2 regions of the Pseudoxanthomonas sp. 22568 genome follow, and region 2 is predicted to be linked to the other one. Evidence: riboswitches for the same ligand, from Rfam matches in the RefSeq annotation. Region 2 holds a riboswitch; the other holds the start of a gene.
What was found. A riboswitch is a leader RNA that binds a small molecule or an ion and turns the genes downstream of it on or off. The one in region 2 is predicted to bind cobalamin.
Positions count from the first base shown of each region.

Region 1 (7,408 bases), on a different contig from region 2:
CGACTTATGTCGCTCCCACAAGGGAGGGATGGCAAAAAAGAAAAAGCCCGGCGTCTGCCGGGCTTTTTCATGCACGCAATCAGCGCTTGGGCTGGTAGCGCAGGCTCAGGCCGTATTCGCGGCCGGGCTGGTTGTACCAGGCGATGGTTTCGTATTCGCGGTCGAACACGTTGTCGACCTTGGCCAGCAACGTCCATTCCGGGGTGACCGCGTATTCCAGCCGCAGGTCGGCGGTGGCGAAGCCGCCCAGGCGGGTGGCGTTGGTCAGCTCGTCGTAGCGGTAGCCCGCGCCATTGACGGTCGCGCCGACGCGGAAGTCGCCGAACGCGCGATCCACGTCGATGCGACCGGTGTTGCGCGCGCGGCGAGGCAGCAGCTTGTCGTTGTTGCTGGCGCTGCGGTTGCGCGGGTCGGTGTGGCTGAGCTGGGCGGAGAGATCCCAGCCGGCCAGGGTGACGTCGACGGTGAACTCGGCGCCGCGGATGCGGGCCTCGTCCACCTGCACCATCGCGAAACTGCTGCCGTCATAGGTGATCAGATCATCGATGCGGGTCTCGTACAGATCCAGCGCCCAGCGCCAGGCGTCGCCGTTCTGGGCGATGCCGACATTGAGGCTCTTCGACTTCTCCGGCTCCAGGTCGCGGTTGCCGCTCCACGGGTCGTACAGATCGCTGAAGGTCGGCGCCTTGAAACCGGTGCCGTAGGTTGCGCTGAGCTTGAAGCCGCGCCCGAAGCTCATGCCCCAGCCGAGGTTGCCGGTGGTGTGGTTGCCGAATTGCTCGTTGTCGTCGTTGCGCACGCTGGCCTGCAACTGGTGGGCGCCGAACTTGCCCTGGTACTCGACGAAGCCGGCGGTGTTGCGGCGGCTGTCGGCGGCGTAGTCGGTGGTGCTGTCGAGATGGTCGATGTACCAATCCGCGCCGACGGTCAGCAACTGATCCTGGCCCAGGCCGATGTCGGCCTGCGCGCTGGCGGTGTTGCGGTGGGTGTTGTGGGTGCTGTCGTGATCGACTTCGTTACGGTAGTTGTCGGTCTCGTTGTCGCTGCGGCCGACGTTGACGGTCAGGGCGAAGCGGTCGGTCGGCACGTAGCGGACCTTGCCATTCAACACCTGCTGCACGTTCTCGGTGTAGTTGTAGTAGCCGTCGTACCGGTTCGCGCCTTCGGCGCGCAGCGCGCTGGCCTCGGCGGTCAGCGTGTCGGTCAGCTTGTAGCCGCCGCGCAGGCTGGCCGAGACGTTGCGGTAGCCGTCGCGGTCAGGTTCGTCGGCGTAGCAGCCGCGACCCTGCGATACCGAGCCGCGGCAGGCATTGATGCCATCGGTGCGCTGGTAGGCCGCGTCCGCGCCGAACCAGCCGCGCTCGCCGCCGCCGCCGAAGCCAGCGCTGGCCTGGCGCAGGCCATTGCTGCCGCCGCCAATCTGGAAGTGCGGCGCGTAGGTGCCCTGGTTGCGGCGGGTGAAGATCTGGATCACGCCGCCGATCGCCTCGGAGCCGTACAGGCTGGAGTTCGGGCCGCGCACAATCTCGATGCGATCGATCTGCGCCAGCGGCAGATCCGGGATGGCGGCGGCGGCGAAGTCGGCCGAGTTCACCCGCACGCCGTCGATCAGCACCAGGGTGTGGCTGGAGTTGGTGCCGCGCAGGAACAGCGAGGTCTGCTTGCCCGGGCCACCAGCATTGGTCAGGTTGATGCCGGCGCGGCCGCGCAGCAGATCCTGCAGCGAGGTCGCCTGGCTGCGCTCGATGTCGGCGCGATCGATGACCTGCGCCGGCGCCAGGCTGTCTTCCAGCGCGATCGCGGTGCGGGTGCTGGTGACGACGACTTCGTCCAGTTCGGTGGCGGCGTCCTGGGCGAGCGCCAGGCCCGGCAGCGCCAGGGCGACGGCCAGGGACAGGGTACGGATAGGTGGCATTGCAATCGGCTCCATGCGCCGCGCGCTCCCGCGCGGCATAACGAGGGGAGGCGGCAACGCGGGAACGGGAAGACAGCGGAAACGGCCGTACGCACGGCGCTCGCCGCCGCAACGCCCGCCGCGTCGCAACCAGTCGTCTTTCGGGCCGGTCTCCGGGCTTGCGAGCGCGATGGCGGCGCCATCGCCGGCCAGGGCGCCTTCCCGTGCGGATGCACAGTGGCGTATGCCCTGTCCTGGCTCGCTTACCGTTGCGGGGGCAGCGCCGGAATCACCCGCAGCGCCGGGATGGCGTGCGCGGGTTCACCGGCTTCCCGTTTCAACCCGGGGCGGAATCGTCCGCGGGTCACCAGAAAGCGCGGCGATCCTACCAGATACCGGTCTGGCGGATGCCGATCCTGTGGATGGGCGGGCCGCGCCCGGGCGGCAGCGCGCATCGATGGAAAGCGGGCAAGGCAAGGCATGCATCGGGGCGGACGGGGATGGGCGCGAGGCCTCCCGTAGAATCCCGGTTCCCTCGCCGCAAGAAATCGCCTCGTGTCTTCCGACTGGATCCTCGCCGATTGCCGGCAACCTTCCCCCGAACACGCCGAACGCGCGCGCGCGCGCCAGGATCAGCTGACCAAGCCGCAGGGCTCGCTGGGCCGCATCGAGACCCTGGCGGTGGAACTGGCGGCGCTGCAACGCGCCGATCGTCCCACGCTGGCACGGGTGCCGGTGATCGTGTTCGCCGGCGATCACGGCGTGGTCGCCCAGGGCGTGTCGGCGTTTCCGTCCGAGGTGACGGTGCAGATGCTGCACAACTTCGCCCACGGCGGCGCCGCGATCTCGGTGCTGGCGCGCGAACTCGGTCTGCCGCTACGGCTGGTGGATGCCGGCACCCGCGGCAGCCAGCCCATCGCCGGCGTACACGCCGACAAGCCCTGCCTGGGCACCCGCGACTTCAGCGTGGAAGCGGCGATGGACGAGGATGAACTCGCGCATGCGCTGGCGGCGGGCAGGCGCGCGGTGGAAGCGGCCGGCGACGCCGATCTGTTCGTGTTCGGCGAAATGGGCATCGGCAACACCACCGCGGCCAGCGCGTTGGCCTGCGCGCTGGCGGATCTGCCGCTGGAGGAACTGGTCGGCGCGGGTACCGGATTGCAGGGCGATCGGATTGCGCACAAGCAACGGGTGATCGCGGACGCGCTCGCATTGCACCGTCCGCACATCGCCGCGCACCCGCAGCCCGCGCGCGAGGCGCTGCGTCGTGTCGGTGGATTGGAAATCGCCGCGATGGCCGGCGCGATGATCGCCGCCGCCCAGCGGGGCGTACCGGTGCTGGTGGACGGTTTCATCGTCTCGGCCGCGGCACTGGCGGCGGTCCGCCTGCAACCCCAGGCGCGGCCATGGCTGCTGTTCTCGCACCAGTCCGCCGAGCGCGGCCACGCGCGCGTGCTGGCCGCGCTGGAAGCGCGCCCGCTGCTGCAACTGGATCTGCGCCTGGGCGAAGGCAGCGGCGCCGCGCTGGCGGTGCCGCTGCTGCGACTGGCCTGCGCGCTGCACGCCGGTATGGCCACCTTCGCCGAAGCCGCGGTTTCCGGACGCGACGAGACGCCATGATCCTCGACCTGGTGCGCCATGCCTCGACCGGACGCGTCGGTCATTTCGATGGCCGCACCGATCCGCCGCTGCTGCCGGGCGCCGCCGACGCGGTCTGCGGCGGTTGCACGGGCATTGCCTGGTCACGGGTGATCAGTTCGCCACGCCAGCGCGCGCTGCATACCGCGCAGGCGCTGGCCGCCGCGCAGGCGTTGCCGGTGGACATCGCCGATGACTGGGCGGAGTGGGATTTCGGCGACTGGGACGGTCGCCATCGCGACACCCTTGCGGCAGACCCGCACTCGCAGCGCGCCTTGCAGGATTTCTACCGGGATCCCGGCGCGCATCCGCCGCCCAACGCCGAACCCTGGGCCGGCTTCGAAGCACGCGTCGGTCGCGGCCTGCGCGCGCTGGCGCGACGCGAAGACACCTCGCCCGCGCTGGTGGTCAGCCATGCCGGCCCGTTGCGACTGGCGCTGGCGCTGGCCTGCGGCCTGCCGCTGGCGTCGCTGTGGGCGGTGCGCATCGATTACGGCACCCGCCTGCGCCTGCGCGTGCAGATCGATGACCGGGATCAGCTGTGGGGCGAACTGATCGAGGTGCGGCAGGCATGAGCATGCGCAAGCTGATCCTGGCGGTGCAGTTCCTGACCCGCCTGCCCACGCCGCAACTGCGCGACTTCCGCGAGGAAGAACTGAGCCGCACGGCGGTGTATTTCCCGCTGGTGGGCGTGCTGATCGGCGCGTTGGTGGCGCTGCCGCTGTGGGCGCTGGACGCGCGCCCGTGGCTGGCCGGCCTGCTGGCCTTGCTGGCCTGGGTGTGGGTGACCGGCGCATTGCACCTGGACGGGCTGGGCGACGTGGCCGACGCCTTCGGTGCCGCGCATCGCGATCCGCAGCGCTTCCTGGAAGTGCTGAAGGATCCGCACATGGGCGTGTTCGGCGTGGTCACCGTGGTCATGCAGGTGCTGGCCAAGTTCGTGCTGCTGGCCGAACTGGCCGATGGCGCGTGGCTGTGGGGCGTGCTGCTGGTACCTGCGTGGGCGCGCTGGGCCACCACGCTGTTGTGGAGCCGCTGGTTGCCGCCGCTGCATGCGGGCATGGCCGAGCGCTTCGCCTGGTACCGCAACGAAGGCGCGTACTGGGATTGGGCGTGGGGCGTGGCGCTGGCGGCGATCAGCCTGTGGCTGGCGCCGCCGTTGCTGGTGTGCCTGCTGCTGGCACCGTTGACCGCGTGGTACTGGAAGCGCCGCCTCGGCGGCATCTCCGGCGACTGCCTCGGCGCCAGCACCGAGGTGCTGGAAACGCTGCTGCTGTTGGCGCTGGCGCTCGCGCCGGCGGCGTGGCGCCTGTCCTGAGGCGGATCAGTCGTCCTGTTCGCCGCCGCCCGGCGAGTCGAACAGGTTCATCGAAGGCGCGCTGCCTTCATCTTCCTGCCCATGGGTGGTGGTGGTCACCGGCGCGGCTGCCGGACGGCCACGGGGTGGCGGCAGCAGCGCGGCGGCGGCGTCGTAGGCCACCAGCAGTTCGCTGCGGCGTTCCTCCGGCAGGTGCTGCCAATGGCAGTCCAGCAGTGCGCCTTCCAGCGCGTACAGCAGGTTGAGGCTGGGACGGAAACCGGCGCGCTTGACCCGCATGAAGGCTTCCACCGAACCGGCCGCCACCAGATCCTCCTGCGTGCGCAGGCCGACCTGGCGCAGCCAGGCCGCCGATTTGGGACCGATATTGCGCATCTTCGCGGTGCTGATGCTCATGCCAGCGTCTCCACGTAGATGGCGGCGATGGCTTCCAGCCCGCGTTGATCTTCCTCGTCGAAACGCGCCAACCGCGGGCTGTCCAGATCCAGCACGCCGATCAGGCGATCGCCCTTGACCAGCGGCACCACCAGTTCCGAGCGCGAGGCGCTGTCGCAGGCGATATGGCCGGGGAAGGCCTCCACGTCTTCCACCCGCTGGGTCTGGCGGGTGCGCGCGGCCGCGCCGCACACGCCCTTGTCCAGGGCGATGCGCACGCAGGCGGGCAGGCCCTGGAAAGGACCGACCACCAGTTCGGTGCCGTCGTGGAAATAGAAACCGGCCCAGTTGAGATCCGGCAGCGCGTGGTAGACCAGCGCCGACAGGTTGGCGGCGTTGGCGACGTGGTCGCTTTCGCCGCTGAGCAGGGCGCGCGCCTGGGCGGCCAGCTGCGCGTATTGTTCCGGTTTGCTGCCGGTCAGGGTCTGGCTGGTGAAGGACATCACTGGATTCTAGCCCGAACCCGCGAGGGGGCCGGTGCGCCGGGAATGGTTGGATTGATGAAGACAACGTGATGACCCGCCAAAACAGGACGCGCCGGCGTCGGAATGTTCCGCTGGCACGCGGCTGCCTTCGCCGGACCGGCCCGCTACGATGGGCGGCCACGCGCCGACGGGGCGCATTGCCACAGGAAACGGATGCACAGCTTCTTCGTCACCGGCACCGATACCGGGGCAGGCAAGACCTTCGCCAGCAGCAGCGTGCTGCATGCCCTGCGTGGTCGGGGCCTTCGCGCGGTCGGGATGAAACCGGTCGCCAGCGGCTGCGAACGCACCGTGGACGGTTGGCGCAACGAGGATGCACTGGCGTTGCTGGCTGCCAGCGATCCGCGTCCGGCCTATGCCGATCTCAATCCCTATGCGTTACCCGCGCCGCTCGCCCCGGAGATCGCCGCGCGGGAAGCCGGCGTGGTCCTGGCGTTGCCGCCGATCGTGGATGCCTTCCAGCGGTTGCGGGCGCAGGCGGACGTGGTGGTGGTGGAAGGCGTGGGCGGCTGGGCGGCGCCGCTGTCGGCGTCGCTGGATCAGGTCGATCTGGTGCGCGCGCTGCGCCTGCCGGTGGTGCTGGTGGTGGGCATGCGGCTGGGTTGCCTCAACCATGCGCGGCTGACCGCGCGCGCCATCCGTGCCGACGGTGCGGAGCTGATCGGCTGGATCGCCAGCGAAGTGGATCCGGAGATGGCGCGGCGGGACGAGAACTTCGAACTGCTGAAGGCGCGCATCGATGCGCCGTGCTGGGGGCGGTTGATGCATGCCGCGTCGGCGGATCCGGCGGTGGGAGCGGGGCGGTTGGTGTTGCCGGGGTAAGCCGGGCGAGGGCTTTTCCGCGGTTGCCTTCGAGCTTCCGGCTGTCGGGAGAACTGATTTTCGGTGGCCGTGGGATCTGGCCAAAAGCGCCCCCATCCGCCCTTCGGGCACCTTCCCCCGCAGGGCGGGGGAAGGAATTGCAGGAAAGGGAGCGCGGAAAAAGAAAAGGCCCGGCAGCGGGGAGGCGCTGGCCGGGCCGGATTGCGCGGCGGGAGGGGAGTCCGCGCAATGTAGAGAGAACTTTGAAGCGGTATTACTTGGCGGCCTTGGCAGCCTTGGTCGCCTTGGCCACGGTGGCCTGGACGTTGTCGGTGGCAGCTTCGTACTGGGACTTGGCCAGCTGGCCGAAGGCTTCACCGGTCTTCAGCGCCAGACCGAACACTTCCTGGCCGGCGGCGACGAGGCGCTCGGTGTTGTCCTTGGCGATCTGCACGCCCTTCGGCCACAGGGTCTTGTAGCTGTCGAGATCACGCACTTCGGCCAGCTCGCCGAAGAAGGCGGTGGTGGCGTCGACGTTCTTCTCGAAGGTCTTCAGCTGGACGCCGAAGATGGTCTCGGCGCTTTCCAGGGCCAGACGGTTCGCGCGGGCAGCGGCCGCCGCGAACTGGTGCGTGTAGGTGCTGAACTGCTCGTTGAACTGTGCGGACATGGTGCACTCCAAAAGGGAATACGAGGATGTTGCGGCGCAGCATATCGAGGTCTTTGTTGCGGTGCAATAACAGGCGTATGGTTTTCCGACGAACGGTCAGTCCCCGTTAAAAATCAGCGGTTTGCGGGACAAAGCTGAACAGGGGGAGGCGAGGACGGGAAGCCACG
Region 1 covers NZ_JBQENC010000005.1:8,053-15,460, reverse strand. Annotated here, with positions in the region: gene btuB (TonB-dependent vitamin B12 receptor) at 80-1,915, opposite strand; cobalamin riboswitch at 2,042-2,281, opposite strand; gene cobT (nicotinate-nucleotide--dimethylbenzimidazole phosphoribosyltransferase) at 2,450-3,514, shown strand; gene ACTJI2_RS07570 (histidine phosphatase family protein) at 3,511-4,107, shown strand; gene cobS (adenosylcobinamide-GDP ribazoletransferase) at 4,104-4,850, shown strand; gene ACTJI2_RS07560 (TfoX/Sxy family protein) at 4,857-5,240, opposite strand; gene ACTJI2_RS07555 (GAF domain-containing protein) at 5,243-5,728, opposite strand; gene bioD (dethiobiotin synthase) at 5,924-6,592, shown strand; gene ACTJI2_RS07545 (phasin family protein) at 6,846-7,241, opposite strand.
Region 1: another riboswitch for cobalamin. It lies ahead of btuB (TonB-dependent vitamin B12 receptor); the one in region 2 lies ahead of metE (5-methyltetrahydropteroyltriglutamate--homocysteine S-methyltransferase).

Region 2 (7,408 bases):
TCGCGCTGCCGATCGGGCCGATGCAGCGGCAGGCGATCGTCGCCACCCCCGACTACTTCCGCCGCCATCCCGCGCCCGCCGAACCGGCGGACCTGGTGCACCACGCCTGCGTGCGCTACCGGCGCAGCAACGGCCGCATCATGGCGTGGGAGTTCACCCGCGAGGGTTGCGATTTCGAGGTGGAGGTGGGTGGCCGGTTGATCGTCAACGACAGTGATCTCGGCCTGGTGCTGGTGCGGCAGGGCCTGGGCATGGCGCAGGTGTTCGAGTCCCAGGTCGAAGCGGAACTGCGCAGCGGGGCGCTGGTACGGGTGCTGGAAGCCTGGCAGGCGCCGTTCGCCGGTTTCCACATCTACTACCCGGCGCGCGAACACCTGCCGCCCAAGTTGCGGGTGTTCATCGACTACCTGCGCGAAGTGCTGCCGCCGCCCTGAGCGCCGTTCCGGTTTCCGCGCGCGTCAGCGGAACACCACCGTGCGATGCCCGTTGAGCAGGATGCGGTGCTCCACGTGCCGGCGCACCGCGCGCGCCAGCACCAGCGATTCGGTGTCGCTGCCCAGCCGGACCAGATCGCGCGGCGTCATCGCGTGATCCACCCGCGCGATGTCCTGCTCGATGATCGGTCCTTCATCGAGATCGCGGGTCACGTAGTGCGCGGTGGCGCCGATGATCTTGACCCCGCGCCGGTGCGCCTGGTGGTACGGATGCGCGCCCTTGAAGCTGGGCAGGAAGCTGTGGTGGATGTTGATCGCGCGCCCGGACAGCGCGTCGCACAGCTCCGGCGACAGGATCTGCATGTAGCGCGCCAGCACCACCAGATCCACCTGCCCGGATTCGACCAGATCCAGGATCCGCCGCTCCTGCGCGGGACGATTGCCCGCGTCCACCGGCAGATGGTGGAACGGCACGCCATAGGAGGCGGCGAGCGGGCCGAAGTCCGCGTGGTTGGACGCCACCGCCGCGATCTCCACCGGCAACTGCCGGCTGTGCGCGCGGAACAGCAGATCGTTGAGGCAATGTCCCTGCTTGCTGACCAGTACCAGCAGGCGCGCCTTGCGGCGCGCATCGTGGATTCGCCATTCCATGCCGAACGCTTCGGCCAGCGTCTCGAAGCGCGCTTCCAGCGCCGGCAGGGTCGCCGCGGACGGCACGTCGAAATGCACGCGCAGGAAGAAGCGCCCGGATTCCTCGTCGCCGAACTGCTGCGCGTCGATGATGTTGCAGTCCGACTCGAACAGCAGCCCGGTGACCCGGTAGACGATGCCGGTGCGATCGGGACAGGACAGGGTCAGGATGTGATCGTGGCGCATGGAGCCGGGGCACGGGTGGGCGGGCCAGTGTAGGCCGCGCGCGGTGTCGCCGCACCGCGCGGACCCGGCGCGGTCCGCCTCAGTCCGCCGCCATGCCCTGGCCCAGCTTGCGCAGCAGTCCCGCCAGTGTCGCCCGTTCGCCGGCGTCCAGTCCGGCCACGGCCAGGCGCGCCTGTTCGAAACGCAGCGCGATGGCGCGCTCCGCCAGCTTGACGCCCTTGGCGGTCAGCACCGCGAACAGGGAACGGCCGTCGCGCGGATCCGCCTCGCGCCGAAGCAGGCCGCGCCGCTGCAGGCGGTTGAGGCAGGCGGTCATCGCGCCGGAGGTCAGCAGCACCGAACGGCGAAGGTCGGTCGGCGACAGCCGGTAGGGCGCGCCGGAGCGGCGCAGCGTCGCCAGCAGGTCCAGTTCCGTGTAGCTCAGTTCCAGCGCCTTCAGGCATTCGTCGGCCTGTGCCTCCAGCAGGCGGCCCAGATGCAGGACGCGGCCCGCCACCGCCATCGCGGACGCATCCAGATCGGGCCGTTCGCGGCGCCAGTCCGCCAGCAGCTGGTCGATCAGGTCGGGAGCGGGGGAGGGCGGGGAATCGGTCGGTGGGGTCGTCATGAAAAATATCTTGACATAAAGATATCTGTGGAGCGAGGCTACGCCCACCCCATCGTCGGGAATCCGCCCATGAAGCGCAGGCTCTGGTTGTCGGCTGTCGTGATGATGCTTGGTTCCATCGCTTCCGGCGCCTTCGCGCAGGCGCGCCGCGCCGGCGACATCGTGGTCACCGCGGCGACGGTCCGCGCCGCGGATGGTACGACGGTGCCCTACGAAATCGGCACGCTGTACGTGCCGGAAAACCGCCGTGCCACCGGCAGCCGCCTGATCGGGGTGGGCTTCGCCCGCATCCGCGCACGCGTGCCCACCGGTGCGCCGCCCGTCTTCTGGCTACCCGGTGGCCCGGGCCTGGCGGTGCTGGAGGCATTCGACGGCGATACCGAGACCGCGCGCAATCGGCTCGGATCCTGGCTGACCTATCGGGACACCGCGGATCTGGTCATCATCGAACAGCGCGGTTACAGCGAGCGCGGTGAAAAACTGACCGCGATGTCGCCGGCGTGGCCGCGCGACCGCGAATACACCGCGCGGGATGACATCGACGACGCGCTTCGTCGCGCCGCCTCGGCCATCGCCGCGCATCCGGACAAGGATCTGGCGGGCTACACCATCGACGCCTGCGCCGACGACGTCGACGATCTGCGTCGCGCGCTGGGCTACCCGCGCATCAGCCTGTTCGGCGGCAGCTTTGGATCGCAATGGAGCTTCGCGGTGATGCGCTCGCATCCGGACATCGTCGCGCGCGCCGTGCTGTCGTCGGTGGAGCCGCTGGATTTCGGCTACGACATGCCATCGCCGCTGCTGGCGACGATGCAGCGCATCGCCTTCGATGCCGATCGGGATCCCGGCCTGGCGCCGTATCTGCCGACGGGCGGACTGATGGCCGCCATCGACGCGCTGCGCGAACGCTTCGCGCGGCAGCCGATCACGGTCGATCCGCAGGATGGCGGTGGACCGGTGGTGATCGGGTTGGCCGACCTGCAGGCTTCGCTGCTGGCCGAGGCCAGCGTGCCGCACACCTGGCCCGCGTTCGTGCTGTCGCTGTACCACGGCCGCTACACGGACTGGGCCCGCGAAGTGGCCAAGGGCCGGCAGGCGCAGGAATACAAGCTGATTGGACCGCTGATCGACACCAGCCTGGGCATCACGCCGTCTCACGAGTTCCGTCTGCGCCACGATCCGGCCAGCGCCTATCTCGGCGAGGGCGGCTTCGCGCCCTATCTGGCGGCCGCGTCGACATGGCCGACACCGGATCTGGGCGACGACTACCGCCAGCTGCGGCCGATCGATACGCCGGTGCTGCTGGTGCACGGCGACTGGGATACCTCCACGCCCATCGACAACGCGCTGGCGCAACTGCCCTACCTGCGCAATGGCCACGCCATCGTGATCCATCGCGGTGGTCACGACGGCACGTTCTATCAGCTGCGCAACGAGCCGGCGGCCCGGGAAGCGGTCCACCGTTTCCTGCGCACGGGAGAGCTTCGCGATCTGCCGACGGAAGTGACCCTGTCTTCCCCGACCTTCACCGTGCCGGCTTTTGCCGCGCCCGCCAAGGTGGCGGGCCGTATCCCGCGAGGAAGGCCGCTTGACGCAGCGGTCGCATCGCCGTAACGTGCCCGGGCCAGGGTTTCCATCTCTTCATGCGAATGAAGAGATGGAATTAATAGGGAAGCCGGTGCGGGCCGAAAAGCCCCATTCCGGCGCTGCCCCGCAGCGGTATTTGGAAACGACCCCCGTCATCGGCACTGGCCCCCAAGGGCCGGGAAGCGGCGGACAGTAGGCCGGCCCCGATCCCCGGATCGGGCCGACGTCCATGAGCCCGAAGACCTGCCTTGGCCGGAAGACCCGAAGTCTTCCGCATGACCTGGAACTTCCGAGGGGAGGTGCCCGGAACTGCCGCGGACGCGTCGCGTCCGCGCGCAAGTCCGTGCGCCTCCCTTCGCCGTTCCGGTTCGCCCGAGGGGGCGAAGGTCGCTGGCGTTGTCCGCCATCGCCATCGGCGATGAAGGCGGCGCGGTCCTTCGTTCCTCATCCGACCACGAATGAGGACATGCATCATGACGACTGTTGGCAATCTCGGTTTCCCGCGCATCGGCGTGCGCCGGGAACTCAAGCGGGCACTGGAAGCCCATTGGCGCGGCGACGCCACCGGCGAAGAACTGCACGCCGCCGCGCGCCGGCTTCGCCTCCGCCATTGGCACATGCAGGTAGACGCGGGCGTCGATGTCGTGCCGTGCAACGACTTTTCGCTGTACGACCACGTGCTCGACACCGCCTTCCTGTTCGACGCCATCCCCGAACCCTATCGCGCGCTGGCGGACGTGGATCCGCTGGCGGCCTATTTCGCCCTCGCGCGGGGGCGGCAACAGGACGGCGTGGACCTGCGCGCGCTGGAAATGACCAAGTGGTTCGACACCAACTACCACTACCTGGTGCCGGAACTGCATCGCGAGCAAACGTTCCGCCTGCGTGGCGACAAGCCGTTGAGCGAGTTCAACGAGGCCCATGCGGCCGGTTTCAATGCGCGGCCGGTGCTGCTGGGACCGGTGAGCTTCCTGCGCCTGTCCAAGGCAAGCGATGGCGGCGATCCGCTGGCGCTGCTCGAACGCCTGCTGCCACCCTACGCGGAACTGCTGTCGCGGCTGGCCGCCGCCGGCGCCGAATGGGTGCAGATCGATGAGCCTTGCCTGGTGCTGGACGCCGACCCGGCGTTGCAACAGGCCTACCGGCACGCCTACACCGCCCTGGCGCAAGCGACGCGCCCGAAGCTGCTGCTGACCACCTATTTCGGCGACCTGGGCGCGAACCTGCCGCTGGTGGCGGCCCTGCCGGTCGATGGCCTGCATGTGGACCTGATGCGCGGGCTGGACCAACTCGACGCCGTGCTGAAAGCCATGCCGGAGGGGCGGACGCTGTCGCTCGGGCTGATCGACGGCCGCAACATCTGGCGCGCCAACCTCGACAACGCGTTGGTGCTCGCGCGCTACGCGCAGGGCCATGTCGGTGCCGACCGGCTGTGGCTGGCGCCTTCCTGCTCCCTGCTGCACGTGCCGGTGGACGCGGAAGGCGAAACCGGGCTGGATGCCGAACTGCGTGGCTGGCTGGCGTTCGCGCGGCAGAAGCTGGAGGAACTGCGCCTGCTGGCGACCGCCCTGGACGATGCGCCCGCGGCCGGGCCGGCGCTGGCCATCGCCCGCGAGCGCCACGAAAGCCGTCGCCGTTCCGCGCGCGTGCACCGGAAAGAGGTGGCCGAGCGCCTGGCCGCGCTGACGCCCGCGGCCGCCCATCGTTCCTCGCCCTATCCCACGCGCCGCGCGCGCCAGCAGGCCGGCCTGCGCCTGCCACCCTATCCGACCACGACCATCGGTTCCTTTCCGCAGACGCCGGAAGTACGCCAGGCCCGTGCGCTCAACCGCGCCGGGAAACTGCCCGATGCGGAATACGACGCCTTCCTGGCGACCGAGATCGCGCGCTGCGTGCGCGTGCAGGAGGAACTCGGCATCGACGTGCTGGTGCACGGCGAGTTCGAGCGCAACGACATGGTCGAGTACTTCGGCGAGCAGCTCGACGGATTCGCCTTCACCCGCAACGGCTGGGTCCAGAGCTACGGCTCCCGCTGCGTGAAGCCGCCGATCATCTTCGGCGATGTGGTGCGGCCGGCGCCGATGACGGTGCGCTGGTCGCGGCACGCGCAATCACTCACATCCCGGCCGATGAAGGGCATGCTGACCGGACCGGTGACGGTGCTGCAGTGGTCCTTCGTCCGCGACGATCAGCCGCGCGCGCGGACCTGCCGGCAGATCGCGCTGGCGTTGCGCGACGAGGTCCGCGACCTGGAAGCCGCCGGCATCGGCGTAATCCAGATCGACGAACCAGCCTTGCGCGAAGGCCTGCCGCTGCGCAGGGCCGAATGGTCACGCTACCTCGATTGGGCGGTGGAATGTTTCCGCATCACCGCCGCGGTGGCGACCGACGAAACCCAGATCCACACCCACATGTGCTACTCCGAGTTCAACGACATCATCGAAGCCGTGGCGGCGATGGACGCCGACGTGATCTCCATCGAAACCTCGCGCTCGCGGATGGAACTGCTGGACGCATTCGTGAAGTTCCGCTACCCGAACCAGATCGGGCCGGGCGTGTACGACATCCATTCGCCGCGGGTTCCGGACAGCGGCGAGATGCACGCCCTGCTGGACAAGGCGCGGGAGGTACTGGCACCGGAGCAGATCTGGGTCAATCCGGACTGCGGGCTGAAGACGCGTGGCTGGCCGGAGACCCGCGCGGCGCTGGAGGCGATGGTGGAGGCGGCGAAGAGGATGCGGGCCGCGGCGTGATGCGGCCGGGCCGTGGCGCGCGCAGCCTCGTGCGCGCCACGGCATCCGCGGTCAGCGGAGGGGGACGGACCTCAGCCCTGCACGACCGGTGGCGGCAGCGGCGGAGCCTGGGTGGGCCGGCCCAGCGGATCCAGCGCGATCATCACGAAGTGGCCGCGCGTGCACAGCTTGCGCTCGCCGCTCAGCAGATCCTCGGTGATGACTTCGACATCGACGTTCATCGAACTGCGCCCGACCTTGACGATGCGGGCGATGACCTCGACCAGATCGCCCTTGTGGATCGGCTGGTTGAAATCGACCTGTTCCGACCTTGCGGTGACCACGGTGGTGCGCGCGTAGCGCGAGGCGGCGATGAAGGCGGACATGTCCATCCACGCCAGCGCCTGGCCGCCGAACAGCGTGCCCAAGTGGTTGGTGTGGTCCGGGAAGACCATGTGCAGCAGGCGCGCCTCGGTCGGGCGCAGGTCGGACAGGGGATGTTCGGACATGGGGTTGCTCCGTGGTGCCAGTGCCTCCCGGCTGCATCCTAGCGCAGGAAACGGATTCCGGAATGAATCCCTGCGGGAGCGACGTCAGTCGCGAAAGCTCCTGATCCGGCCGAAGCGCATCGCGACTGACGTCGCTCCCACAAGGTGGTTTACAGGAAACGGTCAGAACGCGTGGTCGAAGCCGACTTCGCCCTGCACGCCGACCTGGTAGGCCGAGACGCGGCGTTCGAAGAAGTTGGTCAGCTCCTGCACGTCCTGCAGTTCCATGAACGGCAGCGGGTTGCGCACGTTGTACTTCTTCTCCATGCCCAGCTTGACGAAGTGCTGGTCGGCGCAATGCTGCAGGTACTGGCGCATGTCGCGGGTGGAGATGCCGGCCACGCCGCCGGACAGCACGTCCTCGGCGAACTGCACCTCGCACTCGATGGCCTCGGCCAGCATGTCGTAGACCTGCTGGCGCATGGTGTCGTCGAACAGGTCCGGCTCCTCCTCGCGCACCGTGCGCACCGACTCGAACGCGAACTCCATGTGGCAGCTCTCGTCGCGGAACACCCAGTTGGTGCCCGAGGCCAGCCCCGGCAGCAGGCCGCGCGAGCGGAAGTAGTACACGTAGGCGAACGCGGCGAAGAAGAACAGGCCCTCGATGCAGGCGGCGAAGCAGAT
Region 2 covers NZ_JBQENC010000013.1:42,088-49,495, reverse strand. Annotated here, with positions in the region: gene ACTJI2_RS15695 (LysR family transcriptional regulator) at 1-434, shown strand, start outside; gene purU (formyltetrahydrofolate deformylase) at 459-1,310, opposite strand; gene ACTJI2_RS15685 (MarR family winged helix-turn-helix transcriptional regulator) at 1,390-1,917, opposite strand; gene ACTJI2_RS15680 (alpha/beta hydrolase) at 1,987-3,531, shown strand; cobalamin riboswitch at 3,528-3,769, shown strand; gene metE (5-methyltetrahydropteroyltriglutamate--homocysteine S-methyltransferase) at 3,978-6,257, shown strand; gene ACTJI2_RS15670 (acyl-CoA thioesterase) at 6,329-6,745, opposite strand; gene ACTJI2_RS15665 (ribonucleotide-diphosphate reductase subunit beta) at 6,908-7,408, opposite strand, start outside.